Regions from separate parts of the Delftia sp. UME58 genome, predicted to be linked through region 2. Evidence: predicted binding sites of a transcription regulator. Region 2 holds the regulator's gene; each other region holds the start of a gene.
What was found. Region 2 encodes FNR, which switches genes on or off when oxygen is low (the NO sensors DNR and NnrR bind a similar motif). Its sites were predicted from a motif close to TTGATNNNNATCAA; they were not measured.

Region 1 (7,493 bases), on a different contig from region 2:
AAGCCCAGAGCGGTGCCGTTTTCGGGATGGGGCTCCTCGGCGAGGTGGTACTCGCGCGGGGCCAGGGCGGCAGCGCCGCCTGCGGTGTAACGGGTATCAGACATGACGTGCCAGCTGTTGTGTGCGCAGTTCTTCCGTGGCCGCGACTTCTGCGGCGGGGATGTAGTAGTCGCGCTTGTAGTTGAACGTGTGGATGATCGATGCCAGCACGGTGGCGGCGAACGACGCGATGGCCAGGGGCCACATGTGCCAGATCATCGCGAAGCCGAAGACCGTGGACAGCGCTGCGATCACGACGCCGGCGCCGGTGTTGGACGGCATGTGGACGGGCTTGAAGCCGGTCAGCGGACGCTGGTAGCCATGCTTCTTCATGTCCCACCAGGCATCGATCTCATGCACCACGGGCGTGAAGGCGAAGTTGTACTGGGGAGGGGGCGAGGAGGTGGCCCACTCCAGCGTGCGGCCTTCCCATGGGTCGCCGGTCACGTCGCGCAGCTGGTCGCGCTTGAAGTAGCTGACCACCAGCTGGATCAGGAAGCTGCCGATGCCCAGTGCCACCAGGCCGGCGCCCAGGGCGGCGATCACGAACCAGATCTGCAGCGAGGGGTCCTCGAAGTGGTTGGCACGGCGTGTCACGCCCATCAGGCCCAGCACGTACAGCGGTGTGAAGGCGACCCAGAAGCCGACCAGCCAGAACCAGAACGAGCACTTGCCCCAGAACTCGTCGAGCTTGTAGCCGAAGGCCTTGGGGAACCAGAAGTTGATGCCGGCGAACACGCCGAACACCACGCCGCCGATGATCACGTTGTGGAAGTGGGCGATCAGGAACAGGCTGTTGTGCAGCACGAAGTCGGCCGGAGGCACGGCCAGCAGCACGCCGGTCATGCCGCCGATGGCGAAGGTGCACATGAAGCCCACGGTCCACAGCATCGGCACCGTGAAGCGGATGCGGCCGCGGTACATGGTGAACAGCCAGTTGAAGATCTTGGCGCCCGTCGGGATCGAGATGATCATCGTCGTGATGCCGAAGAAGGTGTTCACGCTGGCGCCGGAGCCCATGGTGAAGAAGTGGTGCAGCCAGACCAGGTAGGACAGGATGGTGATACACACCGTCGCGTACACCATGGAGGTGTAGCCGAACAGGCGCTTGCGGCTGAAGGTCGAGACGATCTCCGAGAAGATGCCGAAGCAGGGCAGGATCAGGATGTAGACCTCGGGGTGGCCCCAGATCCAGATCAGGTTCACGTACAGCATGGGGTTTCCGCCCAGCTCGTTCGTGAAGAAGTTCGTGCCGACGTAGCGGTCCAGCGACATCAGCACCAGGGCTGCGGTCAGGATGGGGAACGAGGCCACGATCAGCGCGTTGGTGCACAGGGCGGTCCAGGTGAAGACGGGCATCTTCATCAGGTTCATGCCGGGTGCGCGCATCTTGATGATGGTCACGATCAGGTTGATGCCTGACAGCGTGGTGCCGACGCCGGCCACCTGCAATCCCCAGATGTAGTAGTCAAGCCCGACCCCGGGGTTCTGCGCCCCCAGGTTGGACAGTGCCAGCCAGCCGGAGGTGGAGAACTCGCCCAGGAACAGCGAGATCATCACCAGCACGGCGCCGCCCGTGGTCATCCAGAAGCTGAAGTTGTTCAGGAACGGGAAGGACACGTCGCGGGCGCCGATCTGCAGCGGCACCAGATAGTTCATCAGGCCGGTCACGAAGGGCATGGCCACGAAGAAGATCATGATCACGCCGTGGGCCGTGAAGATCTGGTCGTAGTGGTGCGGAGGCAGATAGCCCAGGTTGTCGCCGAAGGCCATGGCCTGCTGCAGGCGCATCATCAGCGCGTCGGCAAAGCCGCGCAGCAGCATGACCAGACCGAGGATCATGTACATGATGCCGATCTTCTTGTGGTCGATGCTGCACAGCCAGTCGCGCCACAGCGGGCCCCACAGGCGGAACTTGGTGAGCAGGCCCAGCACGGCAAGGCCGCCGAGCACCACGGCGATGAAGGTCGCCAGCACGATGGGCTCGTGCGCCATCGGGATGGAGTCCCAAGTGATGCGTCCCAGCAGCCAGTGGGCCTGTGCCGGGGAGGTATGTTCAGACATATCGAGTCTCTTAGGTCGTGATGGGAGCGGGCGGCGGTCTGGCCGTCGTCCGCGTCCGCTAACTGCTTATTGCTGCGCAGCGGCTGCGGAGCCGTCGCGCTGGTCCAGGAAGGCCACGACGCGGTCGGCGTTTTGCACCGTGCACACATCCTGGGGCAGGTTCATGCCCACGGCCTTGAGATAGGCTTCGCCGCCGGCAGCGTCGATGGCCATCATGTGATGCATGCACATCTTGCCTTCTTCGACACAGCGGTTGAGCACCTTGTCGTACAGGCCTTCGTCCACCGTGGCGAAGCGCTCGACCGGGTTGCGCTCGCTGGGCTTGACCAGGTTCAGGTAGGTATCGCGCGTCAGGGCCTTGCCTTCGGACTTGGCCTTGGCAACCCACTGCTCGAACTCTTCGTTGCTCAGGCCATGGAACTTGAACGTCATGCCCGAGAAGCCGGCGCCGCTGTAGTGCGATGCCAGGCCGTGGAACACGCCGGGCTTGTTGATCACGGCGTTCAGCTCGGTCTGCATGCCTGGCATGGCATAGATCATGCCGGCCAGGTCAGGCACGTAGAAGGAGTTCATCGTCGAGGTGGCGGTCAGCTTGAAGTGGATGGGACGATCCACGGGAGCGGCCAGCTCGTTGACGGTGGCGATGCCTTTTTCGGGGATGAAGAACAGCCACTTCCAGTCCATGGCCACGACCTGCACCTCCAGCGGCTTGACATCGGTGCTCAGCGGCTTGGTGGCCGAGACGCGGTCCAGCGGACGGTAGGGGTCCAGCTTGTGGGTGCTGATCCAGGTGATGGCGCCCAGCGCGATGATGATCATCAGCGGCACGGACCAGATCACCAGCTCCAGCGTGGTGGAGTGGTGCCATTCGGGGTCGTAGTGGGCCTCGGTGTTCGACTGGCGGTATTTCCAGGCGAAAAGCAGCGTGAGGATGATCACCGGGATGATGATGATCAGCATCAGCAAGGTGGCCGTGACCACCAGGTTGCCTTGCTGCGCGGCGATGTCGCCGGCGGGGTTGAGCACGACGGCTTTGCTGCAGCCAGTGAGACTGGCTGTCAAAGCGGCCGCGGTGAGCCACGCAGGCCCACGGAGTTCCTTGATTTTTAGCATGCTAGGGGCGCAACAAGAGCGCGTTTACATAGAAACGCGGATTACAAGATCCGGGCAAATGTATTACGAAGTATAAATTTGTCCATTGGACATTTTGTCCAACGTCAAGGAGAAGCCGGGAACTTTCTGCTACCTGGGCGGGTGCGCGGCAGGTGCCTGGTGGTCCGGAGGCCGCAATTTCGCGTCGCGCGCAGCAGGACAAACACCGAGGCCGGTCGAGGTGGAAACCGCCTTGCGCCAGATCAAGCGAGGGCGTAGAACAGAGCTGTCAGTGAGACGAGACAAGGAGCATCCATCTATGAGCGGCCTCGACACAACTGCAAGCTTCCCCCACGGAAGCTATGAGAGCAAAGAATCTCTGTCCCGCGCCGACACCCACGAAGATGTCACGCCCAACGAAATCGCCGTCGGCGTGATCATCGGGCGATCCTCGGAGTACTTCGACTTCTTCGTGTTCGGCATCGCCTGCGTGCTGGTCTTCCCGGCACTGTTGTTCCCCTACCTTTCCAAGCTCGACGGCACGCTGATGTCGTTCGCCATCTTCTCGCTGGCCTTCGTGGCACGGCCGCTGGGCACGGCGCTGTCCATGGCCGTGCAGCGGCGCTGGGGGCGGGCGACCAAGCTGACGCTGGCGCTGTTTCTGCTGGGCGTGTGCACCGTGGGCATGGCCTTCCTGCCCAGCTACCAGCAGGCGGGGGTGAACGCCATCATCGTGCTGGCGCTGCTGCGCATAGGGCAGGGCATTGCGCTGGGCGGCTCGTGGGACGGGCTGCCTTCGCTGCTGGCCATGTCGGCCCCCAAGAACCGGCGGGGCTGGTATTCGATGATGGGCCAGTTGGGCGCGCCCCTGGGCTTCGTGCTCGCGGCAGGGTTGTTTGCCTTCATCTACGCCCATGTGGGAGCCGACGAGTTCCTCAGCTGGGGCTGGCGCTATCCCTTCTGCGTGGCCTTCGCCATCAACGTCGTGGCACTGTTCGCCCGGCTGCGCCTGGTCGTGGGCCAGTCCTACACCGAACTGCTGCAGCAGCGTGAGCTGGAGCCCATGGGCGTGCTGCCGCTGATGCGCGACGAAGGCCGCAACGTGGTGATCGGCGCGTTTGCCGCCCTGGCCAGCTTTGCGCTGTTCCACCTGGTGACCATCTTCCCTCTGTCCTGGATCTCGCTGTACTCGGACCAGTCGGTCACCCATGTGCTCGGGGTGCAGATCGTGGGCGCCTTCTGTGCGGCTGCCGCCATCATGGTCTCGGGCTGGCTGGCCGACCGTGTGGGGCGGCGCAACACGCTGGGCACCATGGCCTGCCTGATCGGCATCTTCAGCTTCCTGGCGCCCTGGCTGCTGGGCAGCGGAACCACGGGCAACAACGTGTTCATCATCGTCGGCTTCATCCTGCTGGGCCTGTCCTATGGCCAGGCCGCAGGCACGGTGACGTCCAACTTCCCCTCACGCTATCGCTACACGGGGGCCGCGTTGTCCTCGGACATGGCCTGGCTGGTGGGCGCGGCATTCGCTCCCTTGGTGGCCCTGGGCGTGTCCTCGCGCTTCGGACTGGTGGCGCTGGGCATCTATCTGCTGTCGGGTGCGCTGTGCACGCTGGCGGCGCTGGGTATCAACCGCGCCATCGAGACGCGTGACTGAACAGGCTCCAGCAAGCCAAAGGCCGGCTCTGCCGGCCTTTTTCGTTGTGACTTCGCCTCAGGGGTTTTCACCGTAGCGCTGCTTGAAGTCGAATTCGAGCCTGTCGCAGTCCTGCACCGATTCAAACTGCTGCGTCTTGCGCTCGGCCTCTGGCCGCGCGGTTTCCTTGCGGCAGATCTTGATGGTTTCGCGCTCCACCCAGCGCGCCTCGCCTTCGGGCGTTGACAGCAACTGGCCAGCCAGCATGAGCACAGCGAAGAAGGCCACGGGCAGGCCGATGAGCCAGGGCACGATGCGGCTTTTTGGCGGCTTGGGCGGCTTGGCCGGATCGGATCCGTTGGCGCTGGAAGCGGGGGGCGGTTCGCTGGAATGAGGCTCGGGTGTCTGTGGTTGCGCCATGGTGTGCTTGCTGTGGTTCCGGCTGGCGATTATCAAGGGCGCAAATCGCGCGCAGCCTGAGCTGGATCAGTGAACGGCGAGATCGCCTGTGCTATCCATCTCGCCCATCTCGCCCATCTCCTGCTCGCGCATCTGCGGTACCTTGGCCGCGCCCAGCCCTTTGGCCAGGCGCAGGCCCGCGCATGGCGACGATCCGGCCAGCGACTGCTTGGAGATCGTGCTCAAGGGCGGGCAGATGGGAGGATAGGCCTTCTTCGGCCAGGTGCGTGATGGAGGCTGGGCAGGGCTCGCTGCCGCAACCATGGGGCAAACCTATAATGCGCGTTGGTCCCGACGGGACACCCTCCCGCCAGGGACAGCGCCCCGCGTGCGCGCTCCGAACTCCTAGACACCATGAGCACACCCACTTTCACCGTTGCCGACATTCGCAAGAGCTTTCTGGACTTTTTCGCATCCAAGGGCCATACCATCGTGGAGTCGAGCCCCCTGGTGCCCGGCAACGATCCGACGCTGATGTTCACCAACTCGGGCATGGTCCAGTTCAAGGACGTGTTCCTGGGCACCGACAAGCGCCCCTACAAGCGCGCCACCTCGGTGCAGACCTGCCTGCGCGCAGGCGGCAAGCACAACGATCTGGAAAACGTGGGCTACACGGCCCGCCACCACACCTTCTTCGAGATGCTGGGCAACTGGTCCTTCGGCGACTACTTCAAGCGCGAGTCGCTCAAGTGGGCCTGGGAGCTGCTGACCGAGGTCTACAAGCTGCCCAAGGAACGCCTGCTGGCCACGGTCTATGCCGAGGACGACGAGGCCTACGACATCTGGACCAAGGAAATCGGCCTGCCGCCCGAGCGCGTGATCCGCATCGGCGACAACAAGGGCGGCCGCTACAAGAGCGACAACTTCTGGATGATGGCCGACACCGGCCCCTGCGGCCCCTGCTCGGAAATCTTCTACGACCACGGCGCGCACGTGGCCGGCGGCCCCCCCGGCAGCCCTGACGAAGACGGCGACCGCTTCATCGAGATCTGGAACAACGTGTTCATGCAGTTCGACATGGACGAGCAGGGCAACGTCAAGCCACTGCCCGCGCCCTGCGTGGACACCGGCATGGGCCTGGAGCGCCTGGCCGCCATCTTGCAGCATGTGCACAGCAACTACGAGATCGACCTGTTCCAGGCGCTGATCAAGGCCGCTGCGCGCGAGACGCACATTGACGACATCGAGACCCCGTCGCTGAAGGTGATCGCCGACCACATCCGCGCCACCGCCTTCCTGGTGGCCGACGGCGTGATTCCCTCCAACGAAGGCCGCGGCTACGTGCAGCGCCGCATCGTGCGCCGCGCCATCCGCCACGGCTACAAGCTGGGCCAGAAGACCCCGTTCTTCCACAAGCTGGTCAAGGACCTGGTGGCCGTGATGGGCGATGCCTATCCCAAGATCCGCGAGCAGGAAGCGCGCATCACCGAAGTGCTGCGGGTCGAGGAAGAGCGCTTCTTCGAGACCCTGGCCAACGGCATGGAAATCCTGGACGCGGCGCTGGCCGGTGGCGCCAAGGTGCTGCCCGGCGACGTGGCTTTCAAGCTGCACGACACCTACGGCTTCCCGCTGGACCTGACCAACGACGTCTGCCGCGAGCGCGGCCTGAGCGTGGACGAGGCGGGCTTTCAGACCGCCATGGAAGAGCAGAAGAACAAGGCCCGCGCAGCAGGCAAGTTCAAGATGGACCGCGCCCTGGAATACACGGGCGATGCCAATGCCTTCACGGGCTACCAGAAGCTGGCCGAGGCCGCCAAGGTGGTGGCGCTGTATGCCGAAGGCAGCGCCGTGCAGGAACTCAAGGCCGGCCAGAGCGGCGTGGTCGTGCTCGACACCACGCCTTTCTATGCCGAGTCCGGCGGCCAGGTGGGCGACCAGGGTGTGATCAGCACCACGGGCGCACGCTTCGCGGTCGAGGACACGCTCAAGATCAAGGCCGATGTGTTCGGCCACCACGGCGTGCTGGAGTCCGGCAGCCTCAAGGTGGGCGATGCCGTGCAGGCCGAGGTGGACACGCAATTGCGTGCCGCCACCATGCGCAACCACTCGGTCACGCACATCATGCACAAGGCCCTGCGCGAAGTGCTGGGCGACCACGTGCAGCAAAAGGGCTCGCTGGTCAACGCCGAGCGCACGCGCTTCGATTTTGCCCACAACCAGCCCGTGAGCGCTGAAGAGATCCGCGAGATCGAACGCCGCGTGA
Region 2 (7,493 bases):
GGCCGGCCACCAGCCACAGGCCGCTGCCCGCACCAAAGGCCGCCATGGCCAGCGCGCCCTGCAACGGGCCGCCGCTGAGCGCGGCGACCAGCACGGCCGAATACAGCAGTCCGCAAGGCATGAGCGCCCAGGCATAGCCTGCCGCCAGCGTGCCGCCCGGCGCCGACACCCAGGGCTGCACGCGCCGCCAGGCGGCGCGGCCGGCAGACTCCAGCCAGGCGGGCTGGCGGGCCTGCACCATCATGGCCAGGCCCCAGGCCATCACGGCGACATGGGTCAGTGTCCAGAACGGCTGCAGCGCCGTGGTCTGGCTGGTGAGCCAGGACAGGCTCTCCATGGCCATGGCCGAGGCAGCGCCCAGGCTGGCATAGCCGGCCAGACGTCCGCCATGGAACAGCGCCGTGCGCAGCCACAGCCGGCCTTGCAATCCATGCACGGCCACCACCTGGGAGCCGCCGCCCCGCCCCGCCCCGCCCGTGACCACGCCGCAGGGCGCCGCGCACATGGCAAGGCAATGGGGCCCGCCGACGAGCCCCATGATCAAAGCGGTCCAGAGCAGCGACAACAGCATGGGGCCTAGATGATCCTCGAAAACCGCGCCCGGTTCTTGTCCGCCTGCAGATATCGGTCAAACAGCATGGCCACGCCGCGCACGAAGTACCAGCCCATGGGAGTGACCTGGAAGCCCTCGTCGCTGATCTGCACCAGGCCCTTGGCCTGCAGGTCCTCCAGGGCCGCCATCTCGGGCGCGAAGTACTCGCGAAAGCCCAGCAGCCAGGCCTGCTCCATGGGTTCGAACAGCACGGCGCCCTGGCACATGATGGCCATGATGACGGCGCGGCGCACCAGGTCGTCGCGCGACAGCGCCAGGCCCCGCACCACGGGCAGGTGGCTGGCGTCGATGGCGTCGTAGTACTCCTCCAGCGTCTTGGCGTTCTGGCTGTAGCTGGCGCCCACCTTGCCGATGGCCGAGACGCCCAGCGCGATCAGGTCGCAGTCGGGCTGGGTGCTGTAGCCCTGGAAGTTGCGGTGCAGCCGGCCCTGGCGCTTGGCCACGGCCAGCGAGTCCTCGGGCAGGGCGAAGTGGTCCATGCCCACGTAGACATAGCCACCGTCCATGAATGCGGCGATGGAACGCGACAGCATGGCCAGCTTGTCGGCCCCCTGCGGCAGATCCTCGGCCGCAATGCGCCGCTGCGGCTTGAAGCGCTCGGGCAGGTGGGCATAGGCATAGAGCGCGATGCGGTCGGGCCGCAGCGCGTTGACCTGGGCCAGCGTGCGCTCGAAGGATTCGGGCGTCTGCTTGGGCAGGCCGTAGATCAGGTCCACGTTGATGGAGGCAAAGCCCAGCTGCCGCGCGGCCGCCACCAGCTCGAACACCTGCTCTGCCGGCTGCACGCGGTGCACCGCGATCTGCACCTGCTCGTCAAAGTCCTGCACGCCGAAGCTCAGGCGGTTGAAGCCCAGCTCCTTGAGCACGGCCAGGCGCTCGACGCTGACGGTGCGCGGATCGACCTCGATGGAGTATTCGCCGCCCGGCTCCAGCTTGAAATGCTCGCGCAACAGGCCCATCAGCGTACGCAGCTCGTCGTCGGAGAAGAAGGTGGGCGTGCCGCCGCCCAGGTGCAGCTGGCTGACGGTCTGGCCCTTGCCGCAATGGGCCGTGTGCAAGGCCATCTCGCGCGCCAGGTAGTCCAGGTAGACGGCGGCGCGATCGTGGTGGCGCGTCACGATCTTGTTGCAGGCGCAGTAGTAGCACAGCGACTCGCAAAAGGGCACGTGCACATACAGCGACAAAGGCATGGCACGCGCTGCGGTACTCGATTTGCGTTGTTGCAGCGCCAGGATATAGTCCTCTGCACCAAAGGCCTCGACAAAGCGGTCGGCGGTAGGGAACGAGGTGTATCGGGGCCCCGGTACGTCAAAGCGACGCAGCAGCTCTGGGGTGACAGCGGTCATGGGTTTTTCCTCTAATACCTTGACTGTGCCGCAGCACATCGGTCATGTCCTTGACTCATATCAAGAGTTGTTTGAGGCACTGCTGCGACAATTTGATCCAACTCATCGCAATCCACGAGGTCACCGCCGGCACGCTGTGTGCCGCTGATGTTTATCACTCCATGAACCTTCAGACCATCAAAGCCTCCTGCTCCAACTGCAACCTGCGCGAACTGTGCATGCCCATGGGCCTGGATGCCGAGCAGATGCAGCGCATCGACGACATCGTGGCCACGCGCCGCAAGGTCAAGCGCGGAGGCCTGCTGTTTCGCAACGGCGAGGCCTTCACCTCGCTGTACGCCATCCGCACCGGCTTCTTCAAGACCTGCGTGGCCACCGAGGACGGACGCGACCAGGTCACGGGCTTTCAGATGGCCGGCGAGATCATCGGCCTGGACGGCATCGTCAACGACCACCACACCTGCGATGCCGTCGCGCTGGAAGACGCCGAAGTCTGCGTCATGCCCTTCGACAAGCTGGAAGACCTGTCGCGCGAGGTCACGGCCCTGCAAAACCATGTGCACAAGGTCATGAGCCGCGAGATCGTGCGCGAGCACGGCGTGATGCTGCTGCTGGGCAGCATGCGCGCCGAAGAGCGCCTGGCCGCCTTCGTGCTCAACCTGGTGCAGCGCCTGCATGCGCGGGGCTTTTCCAAGTCCGAACTGGTGCTGCGCATGACGCGCGAGGAAATCGGCAGCTACCTGGGCCTGAAGCTGGAGACGGTGAGCCGCACGTTCTCCAAGTTCGCGGACGACAACATCATCGAGGTGCGCCAGCGCCATCTGCGCATCCTGGACACGGAGGCGCTCAAGCGCATCGTCAATAGCCAGCAGTGCCAGTAAGGCTGCAGGGGCTGCAGGCATTCATCCGCCAATGAACAAGGCCCGCGACAGCGGGCCTTGTTCATTGCGGCCGGCGTTCTCTCAGTCCCGCCCCAGCCCCTGCATGGCCAGGTCCGGTTCGGGCTCGGAGACCACGCCGTCATTGAGATCGCGGGCCGAGCGGCCCAGCATGGTGGTCATCAGGCTGGAGAGCATGGTCACGCCCCAGAAGGCGAAGAAGGCCAGCGTGTAGATGCCCTGGCGCGACCAGCCCAGGTCGCCGAGCCAATGCAGCTGCAGCGGATCCACAAAGGCAAAAACCAGCATCTCCATCACGGCGGCGGCCAGAAAGGCAGGCCAGGCAATCCACATCCAGCGTTGGGCCAACATCAGCGATCTCCTTGTGCTGTAGAGGGGGTCGCCTTCATTGTGCGCCGCGCCAACGCCTGGCGCCAAGCCCCGAAGCGCCCTGCGCGCCTGTAGGAAACCCTCACCCGTCGCACATGCCGGAGATGCGATCCGCCATGCAAAAAGGCCGCGACTGCGGCCTCGTGAGGGGGCTTGGCGCGGTCAGCGGTCCGTGGGATGGTCGTGCGCTGGCGTGGCCGCATGGTTGCGACCGGTGACGGCGGGCGCCATGCTCTTGGGCACTTCGCGCACGCCATCGGCACGCTCGTTGATCGTGATGCCGTTGCGGTAGTAGTCGGGGTCGATCACGGGATCGGCGCCATTGATGGCGATGATGGCCGTGATCACGGCGGCCACCACCACGGCGGCCGGGCCTGCCACCACCAGCCAGACATGGCCGAACTTCCACCAGGGCTTGCCGGCGTCGGGATGCGAAGCGGCCTGGGCGGGTGCGGGAACTGGGGGACTGGAAGACATGGGAAACCTCTTTCTTTCAGGCGGCAGGCGCGGACCGTGCCGCGCCTGCCAGGAACATCACCGGGGAACGAGGAACACGGCCTTTTCGGACGTGCGGCCCGCACCCGCTTGCAGGGCATCGATATCGAAGAATACGGTGTGCGAGCCCGGCTCGGCAGAACCGTAGGGAATCTGCAGGCGCGCTGCAATGCCGCGCGTCTCGGCCGGGCCGACCTCGACTTCCTGCTCGGACGCCAGCTCCAGCCCGTCCAGGCCATGGGCGCTGATGCGGTAGCGCTGGGCCTGTTCGGTGGCATTCATGATCTGCAGCCGGTAGACATTCTCCAGCTTGCCGCCCGCCACGATGCGCGACAGCGAGGCACGGTCGCGGATCACGTCCACCTTGACCGACTGGCGCAGCGCCAGGCTCACGATCATGGCCACGCTCAGGCCGACCAGCACGGCCGAGTAGATCAGCACGCGCGGACGGAAGATGCGGCGCAGCACCTGGGCGCGGCGCCACAGGCCGGCCATGGCGTTCTGCGTTGTCAGGCGGATCAGGCCGCGCGGGTACTCCATCTTGTCCATGATGGAATTGCAGGCGTCTATGCACAGGCCGCAGCCGATGCATTCGTACTGCAGTCCGTTGCGGATGTCGATGCCCACGGGGCAGACCTGCACGCACATCTTGCAGTCGATGCAGTCGCCCAGGCCCTGGGCCTTGTAGTCCACCTTCTTGGTGCGTGGCGCACGTGGCTCGCCCCGGCCCGTGTCGTAGCTGACGATCATGGTGTCCCGGTCGAACATGGCGCTCTGAAAGCGCGCATAGGGGCACATGTATTTGCAGACCTGCTCGCGCATGTAGCCCGCGTTGCCGTAGGTGGCAAAGCCGTAGAACAGCACCCAGAACATTTGCCAGCTGCCCTGCAGCGCCAGCAGCTCGCCGCCCAGTTCGCGGATGGGCACGAAGTAGCCCACGAAGGTAAAGCCGGTCCACAGGGCAATGGCAATCCACAGGAGCTGCTTGAGCGACTTCTTCCAGAGCTTCTCGAAGGTCCAGCCGTTCTTGTCCAGGCGCATGCGCGCGCTGCGGTCGCCTTCGACCTTGCGCTCCACCCACATGAAGATTTCGGTGTAGACCGTCTGCGGGCAGGAAAAGCCGCACCACAGGCGCCCGGCCACGGCCGTGAACAGGAACAGCGCCAGCGCCGAGATGATCAGCAGGCCCGCCAGGTAGATGAAATCCTGCGGGTACAGCACCAGCCCGAACAGGTAAAAGCGCCGCGCGCCCAGGTCGAACAGCACCATCTGGCGCTGGCCCCACTCCAGCCAGGGCAGGCCGTAGAAAAGCAGTTGGGTGAGAAACACCAGGGCCCATCGCCAGCGTGCGAAGACACCGCTGATGGAGCGCGGGTAGACCTTCTTCTCGGACTCGAACATCGACACCAGCTGGCCCGGATCCGGGTCGGCAGGCGTGATCGGAATGACTTTGCGGGGAGGCTTCCCGGCGCCATCCCCGTTCTCGGGCTTCATGGTGGGTTCCTTGGTTTTTTTGGAATATCTGAAAACTCAAAAGGCAAAAAGGCGGCGCCGCAGCGCCGCCCTCTGTCCTTATTGACGGACTGCGCCGTCTTTGTGCGACATGCCCCAGACATAGGAAGCGAGCACCGCGATCTGCGCCTCGGTCAGCTTGTCCTTCTGGGCAGGCATCTCGTTGTGCTTGCCGTTGTTGATCATGGCCGTGATGGCGGCCTCGCCCCAGCCGTGCAGCCAGATGTCATCGGTCAGGTTGGGCGCGCCCAGGGCCTGGTTGCCCTTGCCGTCCATGCCGTGGCAGGCGGCGCAGGCCGTGAACTTGGACTTGCCCAGCGAGGCCTTGAGCGAGTCGTGCGGGCTGCCCGACAGGCTCAGCACATAGTGCGAGAGGTTGCGCACATCGTCGGGCGTGCCGACGGCAGCGGCCATGGGCGGCATGATGCCGATGCGGCCGCCCGTGATGGTTTCCCTGATCTTCTCGGGCGTGCCGCCATGCAGCCAGTCGCCATCGGTCAGGTTGGGGAAGCTCTTGCCCCCGCGTGCGTCCGAGCCGTGGCACTGCGCGCAGTTGTTCATGAACAGGCGCTCGCCGATGGCCATGGCCTGGGGGTCCTTGGCCATGTCTTCGGTGCTCATGCTCGTGAACTTGGCATACAGCGGCTCCAGGTCCGCGCGGGCCTTGGCCATCTCGTTTTCATAGGCGCCCAGCTGCGTCCAGCCCAGCTTGCCCGCGAACGAGCCCAGGCCGGGATAGGCCGCCAGGTAGGCGAAACCGAACACCGAGGTGATGATGAACAGCCACATCCACCACTTGGGCATGGGGTTGTTCAGCTCGCGCAGGTCCTCGTCCCAGACGTGGCCCGTGGTGTTGTCGGCCGATGGGACCACCTTCTTGCGTGCGGTGAGATACAGCAGCAGCAGGCAGCCGATGATGCCGCCCAGCGTGATCGCCGTGACATAGATCGACCAGAAGTTGTTTACGAAATCGCTCATGGGAAGTTCTCGTTCTGGTGGAGGGACTCAGTCTTGCTCGAACGGAAGCTGGGCGGCCTCGTCGAAACGGGCCTGGTTGCGGCGGGCGAACGCCCACCACCAGATGCCGATGAAGCAGGCCAGCGAGGCCAGCGTGGCCACGATGCGCATGGTGGTGATGTCCATGTCGCTCTCCTTTACTTGACCGAACGGCCCAGCACCTGCAGGTAGGCGATGACGGCGTCCATTTCCGTCTTGCCCTTGACCTGCTCGGCAGCGCCGCTGATTTCCTCGTCGCTGTAGGGCACGCCCACCTTGCGCAGCGCGCTCATGTGCTGGGCGACCACGGTGTCATCCACCTTGTTCTTTTCCAGCCAGGAGTAGGCGGGCATGTTGGACTCGGGCACCACGTCGCGCGGGTTGTTCAGGTGGATTCGGTGCCATTCGTCGCTGTACTTGCCGCCCACGCGGTGCAGGTCGGGACCCGTGCGCTTGGAACCCCACTGGAAGGGGTGGTCATAGACGAACTCGCCAGCCACCGAGTAGTGGCCGTAGCGCATGGTCTCGGCGCGGAAGGGGCGGATCATCTGCGAGTGGCAGTTGTAGCAGCCCTCGCGCAGGTAGACGTCGCGGCCCATCAGCTGCAGCGGCGTGTAGGGCTTGAGGCCCGCCACCGCTTCCGTGGTCGACTTCTGGAAGAACAGCGGAACGATTTCCACCAGGCCGCCGACGGCGACCACCAGCAGGGTCAGCACGATCAGCAGGAAATTGTTGGTTTCCACCTTCTCGTGGGAAAAGCTCTTGGGAGCGCTATTGTTGTGATCGGACATGAGTAATGCTCCTAGACGCTCAGGCGTGGGCCACGACGGCAGGCACGGCCACCTTCACCGAACGGCCCGAGATCGCGGTCTTCCAGGTGTTCCACAGCATGACCAGCATGCCGCCCAGGTACAGCAGGCCACCGGCCACGCGGATCACGTAGAACGGATAGCTGGCCTTGACGCTCTCGACGAAGGTGTAGGTCAGCGTGCCATCGGGATTGACGGCGCGCCACATCAGGCCCTGCATCACACCGGCGATCCACATCGCGGCGATGTACAGCACGATGCCGATGGTGGCCATCCAGAAGTGCAGTTCGATGGCGCCCACCGAGTGCATCTTGGTCTTGCCGAACAGGCGCGGGATCAGGTAGTACAGCGAGCCCATGGTGATCAGGCCGACCCAGCCCAGGGCGCCCGAGTGAACGTGGCCCACGGTCCAGTCCGTGTAGTGCGACAGCGCGTTGACGGTCTTGATGGACAT
Region 3 (7,493 bases), on a different contig from region 2:
GGTTCTGGCAAAACCTGGCTGGCCAACGTACCCACTCGCAGGGCAGATTGCCGGACCTGGCTCATTGTCGAGTCGGCAGCATCGCGCAATTCCTCCATGCTGGGCAAATTCCTGCCGGCCTCCCTCAGCGTACCGCCGACGCCGTCGGCCATTTGTGCAGCCCGGAGGCGCGCCTGGGCCCACGCTTTGGACATACCCCCCTCCGGAACTTGCGAAAGCGTGGCAATGCAGGCATCCAGCATCGTGTGCTCAGACTCTGAAAGTGGTTTGCCTGTCTCTAGCAGAGACCTCAGAAAGTCACCCAGATCGGCAGCTATCGCCAAATGATTGCAGTCCGGGTTGGCGTGGAGAAAGGCGGCAAGCTCTTGGGCAACGTCCTGTGGCTGACCCTGTCCAAGTTGGCTTTCCAGCAGCGGGACGGCCTGACCGACGAAATTCGGATCAAACCCCCACTCTCCCACCAAATGCTCCACCAGCATGCTGCGCTGTTCCTGGTCGATTTTTCCGTCGACAGCGGCAATTCGCAGGGCAAGCGGTGCAATCAGGTCGAACAACGACAAGGCAAGCACATCGAGAGGCGTATTCAGGAATTTGGGGATCTCAATGACCCGAGATCCACGGCTGTTGGCAAACATGCGATAGAGCCCATAGCAAGCTCCTCCCGAGGCCAATGCAGCAAAAGCGACCCATCCCAGCGGTGTGGCAGCGGTTCCAATGCCGATTGCGCCCAATAGGCCTGATGGCGCAAAGAATGTTGAAGCCACCAGACTCGACTTGGCGACTGCCGCGCCAGTTCCAGCAGCCCCCAGAACATCCCACAACTCACGACCCCGGTTGACCATCCGCAAAGAACGATAGGCGTTCTCTCCAATCGCCAACTTTGCCTTGAATCGCAGCGGCTCGGCAACGACCTGCTCCACGCCGCCCAGAGTGAACTTTTCGCTGGAAATTTCGTGGATCTGATTCATGCCAGCGCCGCTTTGAATTGCGCAACAAACAGGCGAATCCTGTGTTGCAGATCTGGAGAGTCCATCTCTTTCTTGGCTCCGTAGGCAATGCCCAATGCAATCGCCAGCGGGCTCAACACCGCTCCAAGCAATGTTCCTATCAGCGGTACTGCGCTCAACAATGCACCGACCACCAAGGCAACCGCTGTGGCGAATGCCAAGGTGGGGAACTGGTCCAGCGTCAGAAAAATGAGATCGAGAATCTTCCGCCCGATGCGCACCAGCCGGCGTCCGACCTGCGATGACAAGCGCAGCAGATTGGCCAGGATGGCCTTCGCATCAGCGGAAACGTTCAAACCCTCGATTTTTTGAAGCAAGGCGCGTTCAGTGCGATTGGTGTTCTGAAAGAACTTCGCCTCATTGGGTATTGCACTCTTGTCGTGATCAGCAGGTTCGCTGTTCGACTGGATCGCTGGCGGCACAATTTCCATGGCGGCTTGTATCAGTGAAGAAAGGACACGGACCGAAAACCTGCATTATGTCGTCACACATGGCCGCGACCCGCACGGCTTCACCCGTCGAAGCCCTTTCTTTTCACCCGTCATGGCACCGGCATGCCCCGCACTGCCTTGAACCCTGTCAAGGACTGGCGCAGGCGCCGTCCATCCCCGCCATCTCCGCCAGCTTCTGCATGCGCGAGCGCTGGTCCAGGCAGGCCTGGTGCTGGGCTTCGGCCGCCTTTTGCTGCGCCAGCTTCGCGGCCTTGGCACGCTCGGCCTGCAACTGGGCGATGCGCTCGCGGATCTGGGGCATGGCGGCCACGGCGGCCTTTTCGCCCTCAAGAATGGCGCTGGCGCGCTGGGTGAAGTCGGCCGGGCCGATGTCCAGCACCTTAGGGCGGATGGTGATGTCGGCGCGGGCCAGCTCGGCCTGGCCCAGCTTCTGGCCCATGATGGCAATGGACTGGCCCAGCGCGCCCAGCATGTTCTCGGGCGCCTTGCCGCGCGCCTTGTTGGAGATGTCCACGGCAATCACCAGGTCGGCGCCCAGCTGGCGCGCGGCGTCCACGGGCACGGGGCTGGTGATGCCGCCATCGACGAAGTGGAATTTGCCGATGGCCACGGGCTGGAACACACCCGGAATGCTGCTGGAGGCACGCACCGCCTGCCCCGTATTGCCGCGCGCAAACACGGTGCGCTCGCCATCTTCCAGCCGCGTGGACACGGCCACGAAGGGCTTGGCCAGCTGCTCCAGCGGCTTGCGGCCCACCTGTTCGTTCACATAGTCTTCCAGCTTCTGCCCCACCAGCAGGCCGCCCGAGGACAGCTGCAGGTCGCGGATCCTGGTTTCATCCAGCGCCACGGCCTTTTCCTGCAGCTCGAAGGCGTTCATGCCGCTCGCATACAGCGCCCCCACCACGCTTCCCGCGCTGGTGCCGGACACCACCGCGGGCGCAAGGCCATTGGCTTCCAGCATCTTGATGACGCCGATATGGGCAAAGCCCTTCACGGCCCCGCCGCCCAGGGCCAGACCGATCCTGATGGGCGCCACGGGCGTGCCCGGCGCGGTGGGCGTGGACTCGGGCGTGGCCGCCGAGGGGCTGGGCGGGTTGCTGCCGCAAGCGGCCAGCCCCCCCGCCAGGCTCAGGTACACCAGTGGACGCAAAAGGGCTTTCAGGCGCATGCCAGGGATCCTGCTGTCGGATGACGAGATTCGGGGCGGGCAGTATAGCGGCAGGGGCCTGACCGCCGCAGGCCCTCAGGCTCTGGGCTTCAGCAAGCCGCCCATGCCCTGCACAGCCTCCCGCAAAAACCCCCAGACCGCCTCGATGCGCTGAACCTGCCGGGCATCCGAGGGCATGCTCATCCAGAAGGTGCGGGTGAAGCAGGCCTCGGCGGGCAGCACGCGGCTGAGCACGGGGTCGCGGTCGGCGATGAAGGCGGGCAGCACGGCCAGGCCGGCGCCGGCGCGCACGGCCTCGTACTGCGCGGTGATGCTGGTGCTGCGAAAGGCAAAGCGCTCGGGCTGGAACAGGGTGGACAGCAGCTGCAGCTCGCGCGTGAACAGCAGGTCGTCCACATAGTGGATGAAGCTGTGATGGCGCAGGTCCTCGGTGTGCGCCACCAACGGGCGGCGCGCAAGGTATTCGCGCTGGCCGTAGAGGAAGAGCCGGTAGTCCGTAAGCTTGGTGACCACGGCCGAGCCGCGCGTGGGGCGCTCCAGCGAGATGACGATGTCAGCCTCGCGCCGCGACAGGTGCAGCAGGCGCGGCAGGGCCAGCAGGTCGATGCTCAGCAGAGGATGGCGCTGGGTCAGCGCGGCCAGCTGCGGGGCCAGCAGCTGGGTGCCGAAGCCTTCGGTGGCGCCCACGCGCACCAGGCCCGACGGTCCCTGGCTGGTGGATTCCGCAGCCAGCGGCATGCGGTCCAGGCCGGCGGCGGCGCGCTGCATGGCATCTGCCACGCCCAGCAGCTGGCGGCCGGCCTCCGTGGGCCGCCATTGGCCGGCCTCGCGCTCGAAGAGCACGGCCCCCAGCTGTTTTTCCAGGGCCTGGATGCGGCGCGACACCGTGGTGTGCTCCACGCCCAGTTGCCGCGCGGCGGCGGCCATGCTGCCGCTGCGCGCCAGCTCGCCAAAGAATCTCAGGTGGTCCCAGTCCATGGGTCGAGGCCGCCTCAGTCGGCTGCGGCGCGGCGCGCGGCCAGCGTGCTGGGCGCACGCGCCAGCTCGTCGTTTTGCCGCACCAGGACGGCCATCATGTCCATGAACAGGCCCCGCTGCTCCTGCGGCAGCGGCTCCAGCATGCGCTGCTGGGCCCGCAGCACCGAGGGCTCGGCAGCGGCCAGCAGCGCAGCACCTTCTGCAGTGACCGACAGCAGGCGCACGCGCCGGTCGGCCGGGCTGGTGTTGCGCACCATGAGGCCGCGCGCCTCCAGCCGGTCGATGACGCTGCCGATGGTCGAGGTATCGAAGCCGATCATCCGCGCCAGCGTGCGCTGGTCCACGCCGGGCTGGCGCAGCACGGCAGACAGCGCCGCGTACTGCACGGGGGTCACGCCGAATTCCTGGGTCTCTTCCATGAAGACGGCCACCGCGATCTGCTGCAGGCGGCGGATGTGGTAGCCGGGGTAGTTTTCTAGTTCTGCGGGTTGGTAGTCCATGGCCATTGCGCTCTTTTCCGTGTCCCTGCGGGCAAGCGCAGATGTTCGCATGAACCGCCCCCTCCGTTGGCGTTGGCTGGCAGACAGGTGATTCACCCAGACACGCTGTCCGCCGTCGTTTTGCCTGCATCCAGGGAAACCCCAGGCTGGCCTGATGCAAATCAACACTACACTTATCGTCAGCATACTGTTTAATTACTCGCGACGCAGCTGACCCGCTGGCGGGCGACACGCACCACGAAGCACAGGACATCCATGAGCACCAGCATTTCTTCCCGGGCGCTGCCCGTTCTTGTGGCAGGCGGCGGCATTGGCGGCGTGGCGGCCGCGCTGGCCCTGGCGCGCCAGGGATTCGCCGTAAAGGTGCTGGAGCAGGCGCCGCAGCTCGGCGAGATCGGCGCCGGCATACAGCTGGGGCCCAACGCATTCGCGGCCTTCGACGCGCTGGGCATTGGCGAGCTGGCCCGTGGCCGCGCCGTCTATACCGACGAGATGGTGATGCACGACGCGCTCGATGAAAGACTGGTCGGCCGCATTCCCACGGGCGATGCGTTTCGCGCCCGCTTCGGCAACCCGTATGCGGTAATCCACCGCGCCGACATCCACACCTCGCTGCTCGAAGGCGCGCGCGCCCACGGCCATATCGAGACGCTGACGGGCACGCGCATCGAGGCCGTGCGGCAGGAGGGCGACACCGTCACCGTGCGCGACCAGCACGGCCACGTCCACGCGGGCCAGGCGCTGATAGGCGCAGATGGCGTGAAGTCCGTGGTGCGCCAGCAGTACGTGGGCGATGCGGCGCGCGTCTCCGGCCACGTGGTGTACCGCGCCGTGGTGGAGAAGAACGACTTCCCCGAGGACCTGCGCTGGAACGCGGCCAGCATCTGGGTCGGCCCCAACTACCACCTGGTGCACTACCCGTTGCGCGGCGGCGAGCAGTACAACGTGGTCGTCACCTTCCACAGCCGCGAGCAGGAGGAATGGGGCGTGCGCGAAGGCAGCAGCGAAGAGGTGCAAAGCTACTACAGCGACTGCTGCCCGCGCGCCCGCCAGCTCATAGCCCTGCCCAAAAGCTGGAAGCGCTGGGCCACGGCCGACCGCGAGCCCATTGGCCAGTGGAGCTTCGGCCGCGCCACGCTGCTGGGCGATGCCGCACACCCCACGCTGCAGTACATCGCCCAGGGCGCCTGCATGGCGCTGGAAGACGCGGTGACACTGGGCCAGGCGCTCAAGCGCTGCGGCAACGACTGGCCGCAGGCGCTGCGGCTGTACGAGCGCTCGCGCATCGCCCGCACGGCACGCGTGGTGTTGTCCGCGCGCGAGATGGGCCGCATCTTCCACGCCAGCGGCGTGGAGCGCCTGGTGCGCAACGACCTCTGGAAGGGCCGCACGCCCCAGCGTTTCTACGACGCCATGGAATGGCTGTACGGCTGGAAGGCCGAAACCTGCCTCGCCGAAGACTGAACACAAGGAGACCGCCATGCAAGAACTTGGCCGCCTGGAAGACCTGCCCCAGGACTACCGCGACGAACTCACGCGCAACAACCTGGTGCCGCTGTGGCCCAGCCTGCGCAACGTGATGCCGCCGCACACGCCGCGCCCGCGCACCCAGCCCATCGCCTGGCCGTACCAGACCATCCGCCCGCTGCTGATGCAGGCGGGCGAGCTGACGCCCATCGAAAAAGCCGAGCGCCGCGTGCTGGTGCTGGCCAATCCCGGCCATGGGCTGGAGAAGATGCAGGCCAGCTCCTCCATCTACCTGGGCATGCAGCTGCTGCTGCCCGGCGAGTGGGCGCCCTCGCACCGCCACACGCCCAATGCCGTGCGCATGGTGGTGGAAGGCCAGGGCGCATGGAGCCTGGTCGATGGCGAGAAATGCCCCATGGAGCGCGGCGACCTCATCCTCACGCCCACGGGGCTGTGGCATGAGCATGGCCACGACGGGGACGAGGCCGTGGTCTGGCTCGATGTGCTGGACCTGCCCCTGGCCTACTACCTGGAAGTCACCTATCACGTGGACGGCCCGCGCCAGCCCGCCCTGCCCGGCCGTGGCGACCGGGCGTATGCGCGCGGTGGCCTGGCGCCCACGCAGGTGTTCGCGCGCAGCGCCAAGGCCTACCCCATGCTGCGCTACCCCTGGAAGGATGCCCGCGCCGCGCTGCTGGAGCTGGCCGCCGACCGGCCGGACCTGGACTGCGTGCAGCTCACCTATACCAACCCCGAGACCGGTGCCGACTGCGAAAACATCCTGGGCTTCTACGCGCTGATGCTGCGCCCGGGGCAGACGCTGCAGTTGCCTGCCCGCTCGCCGGCCTGCGTGTTCCATGTCATCGAGGGCGGCGCCAGCGTGGCCGCCGTGGACCGCCATTTCGACCTGGCACCGGCGGACACCTGCTGCGTGCCCGGCTGGGCGCCCGCCACGCTGGCCAATGCCAGCGCCAGCGAGCCGGCCTTCCTCTTCCTGGCCGACGAGGCTCCTTTGCACCGAAAGCTGGGCCTCTACGAAGTCCGGCCTTGAATCCTCCGATTTCTCTTTCCTCCCCCATCGCCAATACCATGACCGCCCCCCAATATCTCTGGACCCCGCCCCCCGTCCAATCCCTGCCCGTGCGCGGCAGCACGCAGCGCCTGCCCGTGAACCGCCTGTTCTTCGTGGGCCGCAACTACCACGCCCATGCCGTCGAGATGGGCCGCCCGGTGGACAAGAGCGTGGAGCGCCCCTTCTACTTCACCAAGGCCCCCTCCACCCTGACCGAATCGGGCGCCACCGTGGCCTACCCGCCCGAGACGAACAACTACCACTTCGAGATGGAACTGGTGGTGGCCATCGGCAAGGCGGGCTTTCGCATTGCGGCGGACCAGGCCCATGAACACATCTACGGCTACGCCTGCGGCCTGGACATGACGCGCCGCGACCTGCAGCTGGTGGCGCGCGACAAGGGCCGGCCCTGGGATCTGGGCAAGGATGTGGAGCAGTCCTCGGTGGCCGGCGAGATCGTACCCATGCCGGGCCAGGTGATCGAATCCGGCGCCATTGCGCTGGCCGTCAATGGCGAGACCAGGCAGCAATCCGACTTGGACAAGCTGATCTGGAACATCCGCGAAATCATTGCCGACCTCTCGCTGTTCTATCACCTGCAGCCCGGCGACCTCATCTACACAGGCACGCCCGAAGGCGTGGGCGCCGTGCTGCCGGGCGACCGCATCACGGGCCACGTGCGGGGCGTGGGCGAGATCGCGCTCACCGTGGGCCAGCCCGAATAAGGCCAGGGAGACAACCGCCATGAAGCTCTACGGCTTTTTCCGCAGCGGCACCTCGCACCGCCTGCGCATCGCGCTCAACCTCAAGGGCCTGAGCCCTGACTACTTTCCCGTGGACCTGCGC
Region 4 (7,493 bases), on a different contig from region 2:
GATGGCATTGCCGCGGCGCCGATCTTGCCGCCGTCCGCGCGCGCCGCAAAACGCTCAAGCGCGACGCTGCCATCGCAAACCGGCATGGCAGAACCCAGCCGGACGGGGCCGGGCGATAATCGCCACCCCATGAAACTCGACCCGATTTCGCTGCGCCTGTTCGTGGCCGTGATGGAGGAAAGCGCCATCGCACGCGCTGCCGCACGCGAACACATCGCCCCCTCGGCCGCCAGCCGGCGGCTGGCCGAGCTGGAGAGCCAGCTGCAGGTGGAGCTGTTCACCCGCAGCAACCGCGGCAGCGTGCCCACGGCTGCCGCCTATGCGCTGCTGAACATGGCGCGTGGCGTGCTCAACGACCTGGACGGCATCGGCGAGCAGATGCGCGAGTACGGCAGCGGCCTGCGCGGCCATGTGCGCGTGATGGCCAACATCTCGGCCATCACGCAGTTCCTGCCCTCCCAGCTGCAGCGCTTCCTGGACCAGCACCCGCATGTGGACGTGCGCCTGCAGGAGCGCGTGAGCAGCGACATCGCACGCGCGGTGGCCGACAACGAGGCCGACATCGGCATCCTCAACCAGGGCAGCTATGGCGAGAAGATCCGCCTGCGCCCGTACCGCCGCGATCGCCTCATCGTGATCGTGCCCCAGGGCCATGCGCTGGTACGCAGGCGCTCGCTGCGGCTGGCCCAGGTGCTGGACCATGACCTGGTGGGCATGCACGCGGGCAGCGCGCTCAACCACCAGATCACGCGCGCCGCCGCCGACCTGGGCCTGCAGCCCCGGCTGCGAATGAAGGTCACGGGCTATGACGCGCTGTGCCTGATGGTGGCCTCGGGCCTGGGCGTAGGCATCCTGCCCGAAGGCAGCGCACGCCTGTACCTGGGCGCCCTGCCGCTGCGCTGCATTGCGCTGGACGAGCCCTGGGCCGAGCGCCAGCTGATGCTGTGCGTGCGCTCGCAAGAGGCACTGCCGCCCGTGGCACAGTTGCTGGTCGAACATCTGTGCGAACCCTGATTCCCATGCTTGCCTTCAACCCCATCCCCCCGGACCCGCCGCCAAAGCAGGCCACTGCACGGACCTGGGACATCTTCTGCCAGGTCATAGACAACTTTGGCGACATCGGCGTGTGCTGGCGCGCTGCCACCGACCTGGCCGCGCGCGGCCAGCGCGTGCGGCTGTGGATGGACGACGCCAGCGCCCTGGCCTGGATGGCTCCCCGGCCGCACCCGGCCGGACTCAGCGTCCATGGCTGGCCCACGCAGGCGCAGGACGTCCCACAGTCCATGGGTGATGTGGTCATCGAGGCCTTCGGCTGCGAGATCCCGCCGCCCTTTCTGGCGGCCATCGCGCGCCGGGCACCGCTGTGGATCAACCTCGAATACCTGTCGGCAGAGGACTATGTGGAGCGCTGCCACCGCCTGCCCTCGCCGCTGATGTCGGGGCCGGCTGCGGGGTTGACGCGCTGGTTCTTCTACCCGGGCTTCACGGCCGCCACGGGCGGCCTGCTGCGCGAGCCGGACCTGGCCGCGCGCCAGGCAGCTTTTGCTTCCGAGGGCCGGCAGGCCTGGCGCACACGCCACGGCATAGGCACCGGCGATTGCGCCATCTCGCTGTTCTGCTACGAGCCCCCTGCCCTGCCTCAATGGCTGGCCCAACTGCATGCAGCGCCCCTTGCGCCGCAGGCCACGCATTTGCTGGTGACCCCGGGGCGCGCAGCCGCCGCCGTGCAACAGGCCATGGCCAGCGTGCCCGCCACGGAACAAGGCGCGGTGACCCGGCATGCGCTGCAGCCCTGCCCCCAACCTCAGTTCGACGAGATGCTCTGGGCCTGCGACCTGAACCTGGTGCGTGGCGAGGATTCGCTGGTACGCGCGCTGTGGGCTGGCCAGCCGCTGGTCTGGCACATCTATCCCCAGCACGACGACGCCCATCACGACAAGCTCGACGCCTTTCTTGACTGGCTGCAGGCACCGGCCAGCCTGCGCGCCTTCCACCACGCCTGGAACGGCATGGCACCTGCAAGCACCCTGCCCGCAATCACGCCTGCGCTGCTGCAGCATTGGCAGGAATGCGTGCAGGCGGCACGCTTGCGGCTGCTGCAACAGACCCCATTGATTGAGCAGCTACAAGCTTTCGTGACCGAAAAAAGCTAGAATGCACGTTTTGCCTCCCTGGAGGCGCCGCTGCGGGCGACCGCCAGCCGGCCGCCACTGACCAGGGTTGCACCCGCCGCGGAACTGCGGCAGGCGCACCGTCCCAGCGACTTCGCTTGCCTGCCCTGTTGAGCGGCTCAACCTCAGCCAAGCAAGCTATGAAAATCGCTCAAGAAATCCGCGCCGGCAACGTGATCATGCACGGCAAGGACCCGATGATCGTCCTGAAGACCGAATACGCTCGCGGTGGCCGCGGCGCCGCCACCGTCCGCATGAAGCTCAAGGCCCTGCTGTCGAACATGGGCACCGAAGTCGTGTTCAAGGCCGACGACAAGATCGACAACGTGATCCTGGACAAGAAGGAGTGCACCTACTCCTACTTCGCCGATCCGATGTACGTCTGGATGGATGCCGAGTACAACCAGTACGAAGTGGAAGCCGCCAACATGGGCGACGCCATCAACTACCTGGAAGACGGCATGCAAGCCGAAGTCGTGTTCTACGACGGCAAGGCCATCTCCTGCGAACTGCCCACGTCCGTGGAACGCGAAATCACCTGGACCGAACCCGCCGTCAAGGGCGACACATCGGGCAAGGTGCTCAAGCCCGCCAAGATTGCCACCGGCTTCGAAGTGCCCGTGCCCCTGTTCGTGAGCCAGGGCGACAAGATCGAAATCGACACCCGCACAGGCGAGTACCGCAAGCGCGTCTGAACGACGCCTGCAGTTCCCCCTGCGAAGCCCCTGGCCGTCTCTGCCAGGGGCTTTTTCTTTGGCGGCATGCAGGACGATCGAAAAAATTTAACCCGGGTTTAATTGACTTGATATTTTTACCCGGCTAATATCTGCGCCATGACTATCAAATCCAGCGCAGCGGCCGCCGAGCCCGCCCCCAGCTACACCATCTTCCAGGGCCACAGCCGGCTGCTGCAGGCCGGCAGGCCGACCATCCTGCAGTTCCTGCAAAGCCATGAGCAACAGGCCCACGGCAGCGGGTCCGCGCCGCCGCTGTGGGTGTTCGACGACCACAGCGGCATGCGGCTGGACCTGGACTGGCGCAGCGAGCTGGCCGCAGCGCCTGCCCCCGCCGAAGCCGCCGCCCCCCGCAGCGTGGGCCGCCCCAAGCTGGGCGTGGTGGCGCGCGAGGTGACCTTGCTGCCGCGCCACTGGGAATGGCTGAACCGCCAGCCCGGCGGCGCCTCCGGCGCACTGCGCAGGCTGATCGAGGAGGCGCGCGGCAAGCACGCCGCGCAGGATGCCGTGCGCGCCGCCACCGAAGCCGTCTACCGCTTCATGAGCGAGATGGCGGGCGACCTGCCCCATTTCGAGGACGCCAGCCGCGCCCTGTTTGCACGCCAGGCCGAAGCCTTTGCACAGCACACCGCCGCCTGGCCCGAGGATGTGCGAAGCTATCTGCAGCAACTGGGCGACCCCGTGTGGGCAGGCTCACCTGCGGCGCCAGCCCAGGACTGAAGACCTGACCCGGCCCGACCTCACTGCTTTTCTCGTCGCATTACCAGACACAACATGACGAAACCAACCGAACCCCTGCCCCAGGCCGCCGCGCCTGCCGCATCCAGCCCCGGCGGGCCGCCCATTGCCGGCAACCAGCCGTTGTGGCGCACCTTTCTGGTGTTCCTGGGCCCCATGGTGCTGGCCAACATCCTGCAATCGCTGTCGGGCACCATCAACAGCGTCTTCATCGGCCAGATGCTGGGCGTGCAGGCGCTGGCCGCCGTCGCGGCCTTTTTTCCGGTGATGTTCCTCTTCATCGCCTTCGTGATCGGCCTGGGCGCGGGCTCCTCGGTGCTGATCGGCCAGGCCTACGGCGCGCGCATGCACGACAAGCTGCGCGCCATCGCAGGCACGGCAATGTGCATAGGACTGCTGTTCGGCGCCATCGTGGCCCTGTTCGGCGGGCTGTTCACCGAGCCGCTGATGCGGTTGCTGGGCACGCCGCCCGACATCATGGAGCAGGCCACGCTGTACTCGCGCATCGTGCTGCTGGGCATGCCGGGGCTGTTCGTGTTCCTGCTGGCCACCTCGCTGCTGCGCGGAGTGGGCGACACGGTCTCGCCCATGCTGGCCCTGCTGATCTCCACGGGCACGGGCCTGGCCTGCACCCCGGCGCTGATCGCGGGCTGGGCCGGCCTGCCGCGCCTGGGCGTGGCCAGCGCGGGCGTGTCCATGATCCTGGGCTTCACCCTGGCGCTGGCCTGGCTGGGCTGGCGGCTGCGCCGCATAGCCAGCCCGCTGGCACCCAATGCCGAGCTGTGGAGGGCCATGCGCATCGACCGGACCCTGCTCAAGAGCATCCTGCGCGTGGGCATTCCCACCGGCGTGCAGATGATCGCCTCGTCCATGGCCGGGCTGGTCGTCGTGTCACTGGTCAACGGCTTTGGCTCCAGCGCCACGGCGGCCTACGGTGCGGTCAACCAGATCAACTCGTTTGCGCAGTTCCCGGTCATTTCGGTGGCCATCACGGCCTCCATCCTCGGCGCCCAGGCCATCGGCGCGGGCCGCAGCGAGCGCCTGGGCGCCATCACGGCCACGGCCATCCGCATGAACCTGGTGCTGGGCGCTGCCCTGGCCCTGATCGGCAGCCTGTTCGCACGGCCGCTGCTGGGCATGTTCATCACCGACGAGCAGGTGCTGGTGCTGGCCATCGAGCTGCTGTACATCGTGCTGTGGAGCGGTCTGCTGCTGGGCTGCTTCATCGCCCTGTCGTCCATCATGCGCGCCAGCGGCGATGTGATCATTCCCACGGCCATCACCATCACGGTGCTGGCCGTGCTGGAGCTGCCCCTGGCCTGGTGGCTGAGCCGCAGCTTCGGGCTGATGGGCATCTGGATGGCGCTTCCGCTGTCCTACACCCTGACGCTGTGCCTGCAGACCGCCTACTACAAGCTGGTCTGGAAGAAGCGCCCCATCCGCCGCATGGTGTGAGGCGTGCGCCATGCAAAACAGGCTTCCCTCGGGAAGCCTGTTTTTTTGGGGTGGGCAAAGCGTCAGGCGTTCAGGTCCAGCACCACGCGCCCTTCGATCTTGCCTTCATGCATGCGCGCAAAGATGTCGTTGATGTTCTCCAGCCGGTCGGTGGACACGGTGGCCTTGACCTTGCCCATGGCCGCGAAGTCCAGCGATTCCTGCAGGTCCAGCCGCGTGCCCACGATGGAGCCGCGCACGGTCACGCCGCTGAGCACCATGTTGAAGATGGGCAGCGGGAAGCTGCCGGGCGGCAGGCCGTTGAGCGACACCGTGCCGCCGCGCCGCACCATGCCCAGCGCCTGCTCGAAGGCCTTGGGTGATACCGCTGTCACCAGGGCGCCGTGTGCGCCACCGATCTCCTTTTTCAGGTAGGCCGCAGGGTCCGTGGTCATGGCATTGACCGTGACCTGGGCACCCAGGCGCCGGGCCAGCGCCAGCTTGTCGTCATCCACGTCCACCGCCGCCACGTTCAGGCCCATGGCCTTGGCGTACTGCACGGCCATGTGGCCCAGGCCGCCGATGCCCGAGATCACCACCCAGTTGCCGGGCTTGGTGTCCGTGACCTTCAAACCCTTGTAGACCGTGACGCCCGCGCACAGCACGGGGGCGATCTCGATCAGGTCCACGCTGCCGGGCAGCAGGCCCACGAAGTTGGCATCGGCCAGCGCGTACTGCGCAAAGCCGCCGTTGACGGAGTAGCCGGTGTTCTTTTGCTGCTCGCACAGCGTCTCCCAACCACCCAGGCAATGCTCGCAATGGCCGCAGGCCGTGTACAGCCAGGGAATGCCGACGCGGTCGCCCTCCTTCACATGGGTGACGCCCGCACCCACGGCGGCCACATAGCCCACGCCCTCATGGCCGGGGATGAAAGGCGGATTGGGCTTGACGGGCCAGTCGCCCTGCGCCGCATGCAGGTCGGTATGGCAGACGCCGCAGGCCTCGATCTTCACCAGCACATGGCCGGGATCGGGCCGGGGCACCTGGACTTCCTCGATGGTGAGCGGCTTGCCAAACTCCCGCACCACGGCGGCCTTCATGGTCTTGTTCATTCGCGCCATCCTTTCTTTGCGTCAAAGTAGGTACAGCATTTCAGCGAAGCGACCTGAACGCCTTGATCAAAATCAGGCCTTGGACCATCAAGGACAAAAAAAGCGGGCAAGGAAAACCTTGCCCGCTTTTCAGGGATGCGAATACAGGCCTTACACGGGCTGGCCCACCAGGTCGTGGCCCTGCGTGCCCACGATGCGCGCCTTCACGAAGTCGCCCACCTTGTAGGTCTTGCTGGCCTTCTCGGGCGGCAGCAGGTGCACCAGGCCATCGATCTCGGGCGCATCGGCATAGCTGCGACCCACGCCGCCCTTCTTGCCCAGGCCCACGGACTTGTCCACCAGCACCTGCATGGTCTGGCCCACGCGCTTTTGCAGGCGCGCAGTGGAAACCTCTTCGGCCACGGCCATGAAGCGCGCACGGCGCTCCTCACGCACTTCCTGCGGCAGCATGCCGGGAATCTCGTTGGCGGCAGCGCCTTCGACCGGGCTGTAGGCAAAGCAGCCCGCGCGGTCGATCTGCGCCTCGCGCAGGAACTGCAGCAGGTGCTCGAACTCCTGCTCGGTCTCGCCGGGGAAGCCCGCGATGAAGGTGGAGCGGATCACCAGATCCGGGCAGATCTCGCGCCAGCGCTGCAGGCGCTCCAGGTTCCTCTCGCCATTGGCCGGGCGCTTCATGCGCTTCAAGACTTCGGGATGGCTGTGCTGGAAGGGCACGTCCAGATAGGGCAGCACGCGGCCCGTGGCCATGAACGGAATGATCTCGTCCACGCTGGGGTACGGATAAACGTAGTGCAGGCGCACCCAGGCGCCATAGGGCTCGGCGATCTCGGCCAGCGTCTGCACCAGTTCGAGCATGCGCGTCTTCACCGGCTTGCCGTCCCAGAAGCCCGTGCGGTACTTCACGTCCACGCCATAGGCCGAGGTGTCCTGGCTGATCACCAGCAGTTCCTTGACGCCACCCTCGAACAGCGCGCGCGCCTCCTTGAGCACATCGCCCACGGGACGCGAGACCAGATCGCCGCGCATGGAGGGAATGATGCAGAAGGTGCAGCGGTGGTTGCAGCCCTCGGAGATCTTCAGGTAGGCGTAGTGCCTGGGCGTGAGCTTGATGCCCGCCTCGCCAAAGGCGCCCGGCACCAGGTCGATGAAGGGATCGTGCGGCTTGGGCAGATGGGTGTGGACGGCATTCATCACCTCCTGCGTGGCGTGCGGCCCGGTCACGGCCAGCACGCTGGGATGCACTTCCTGGATCAGGTTGCCGCCATCCTTGCCCGCCTTGGCACCCAGGCAACCCGTGACGATGA

Region 1: a site for FNR is predicted at 3,311-3,324, ahead of cyoA (ubiquinol oxidase subunit II). Genes of this name have one in related genera too.
Region 3: a site for FNR is predicted at 4,260-4,273, ahead of A9976_RS04670 (3-hydroxybenzoate 6-monooxygenase). Genes of this name have one in related genera too.
Region 4: a site for FNR is predicted at 6,252-6,265, ahead of adhP (alcohol dehydrogenase AdhP). Genes of this name have one in related genera too.

Annotation. Positions count from the first base shown of each region.
Region 1 covers NZ_LZZV01000114.1:29,900-37,392, forward strand. The annotation lists gene cyoC (cytochrome o ubiquinol oxidase subunit III) at 1-104, opposite strand, end outside; gene cyoB (cytochrome o ubiquinol oxidase subunit I) at 97-2,103, opposite strand; gene cyoA (ubiquinol oxidase subunit II) at 2,170-3,216, opposite strand; gene A9976_RS29565 (MFS transporter) at 3,515-4,852, shown strand; gene A9976_RS29570 (hypothetical protein) at 4,910-5,251, opposite strand; gene A9976_RS29575 (hypothetical protein) at 5,318-5,476, opposite strand; gene alaS (alanine--tRNA ligase) at 5,645-7,493, shown strand, end outside.
Region 2 covers NZ_LZZV01000020.1:177,495-184,987, reverse strand. The annotation lists gene A9976_RS08160 (sulfite exporter TauE/SafE family protein) at 1-571, opposite strand, end outside; gene hemN (oxygen-independent coproporphyrinogen III oxidase) at 577-1,959, opposite strand; gene fnr (fumarate/nitrate reduction transcriptional regulator Fnr) at 2,121-2,840, shown strand; gene A9976_RS08145 (hypothetical protein) at 2,922-3,209, opposite strand; gene A9976_RS08140 (FixH family protein) at 3,390-3,704, opposite strand; gene ccoG (cytochrome c oxidase accessory protein CcoG) at 3,762-5,216, opposite strand; gene ccoP (cytochrome-c oxidase, cbb3-type subunit III) at 5,295-6,212, opposite strand; gene A9976_RS08125 (cbb3-type cytochrome c oxidase subunit 3) at 6,240-6,377, opposite strand; gene ccoO (cytochrome-c oxidase, cbb3-type subunit II) at 6,389-7,021, opposite strand; gene ccoN (cytochrome-c oxidase, cbb3-type subunit I) at 7,041-7,493, opposite strand, start outside.
Region 3 covers NZ_LZZV01000013.1:261,179-268,671, reverse strand. The annotation lists gene A9976_RS04695 (hypothetical protein) at 1-968, opposite strand, end outside; gene A9976_RS04690 (hypothetical protein) at 965-1,438, opposite strand; gene A9976_RS04685 (patatin-like phospholipase family protein) at 1,587-2,630, opposite strand; gene A9976_RS04680 (LysR family transcriptional regulator) at 2,706-3,608, opposite strand; gene A9976_RS04675 (MarR family winged helix-turn-helix transcriptional regulator) at 3,623-4,159, opposite strand; gene A9976_RS04670 (3-hydroxybenzoate 6-monooxygenase) at 4,364-5,572, shown strand; gene A9976_RS04665 (cupin domain-containing protein) at 5,589-6,626, shown strand; gene A9976_RS04660 (fumarylacetoacetate hydrolase family protein) at 6,665-7,372, shown strand; gene maiA (maleylacetoacetate isomerase) at 7,392-7,493, shown strand, end outside.
Region 4 covers NZ_LZZV01000030.1:5,049-12,541, reverse strand. The annotation lists gene A9976_RS10560 (LysR family transcriptional regulator) at 130-1,014, shown strand; gene earP (elongation factor P maturation arginine rhamnosyltransferase EarP) at 1,020-2,153, shown strand; gene efp (elongation factor P) at 2,312-2,866, shown strand; gene A9976_RS10545 (DUF2239 family protein) at 3,005-3,625, shown strand; gene A9976_RS10540 (MATE family efflux transporter) at 3,680-5,098, shown strand; gene adhP (alcohol dehydrogenase AdhP) at 5,161-6,189, opposite strand; gene rimO (30S ribosomal protein S12 methylthiotransferase RimO) at 6,340-7,493, opposite strand, start outside.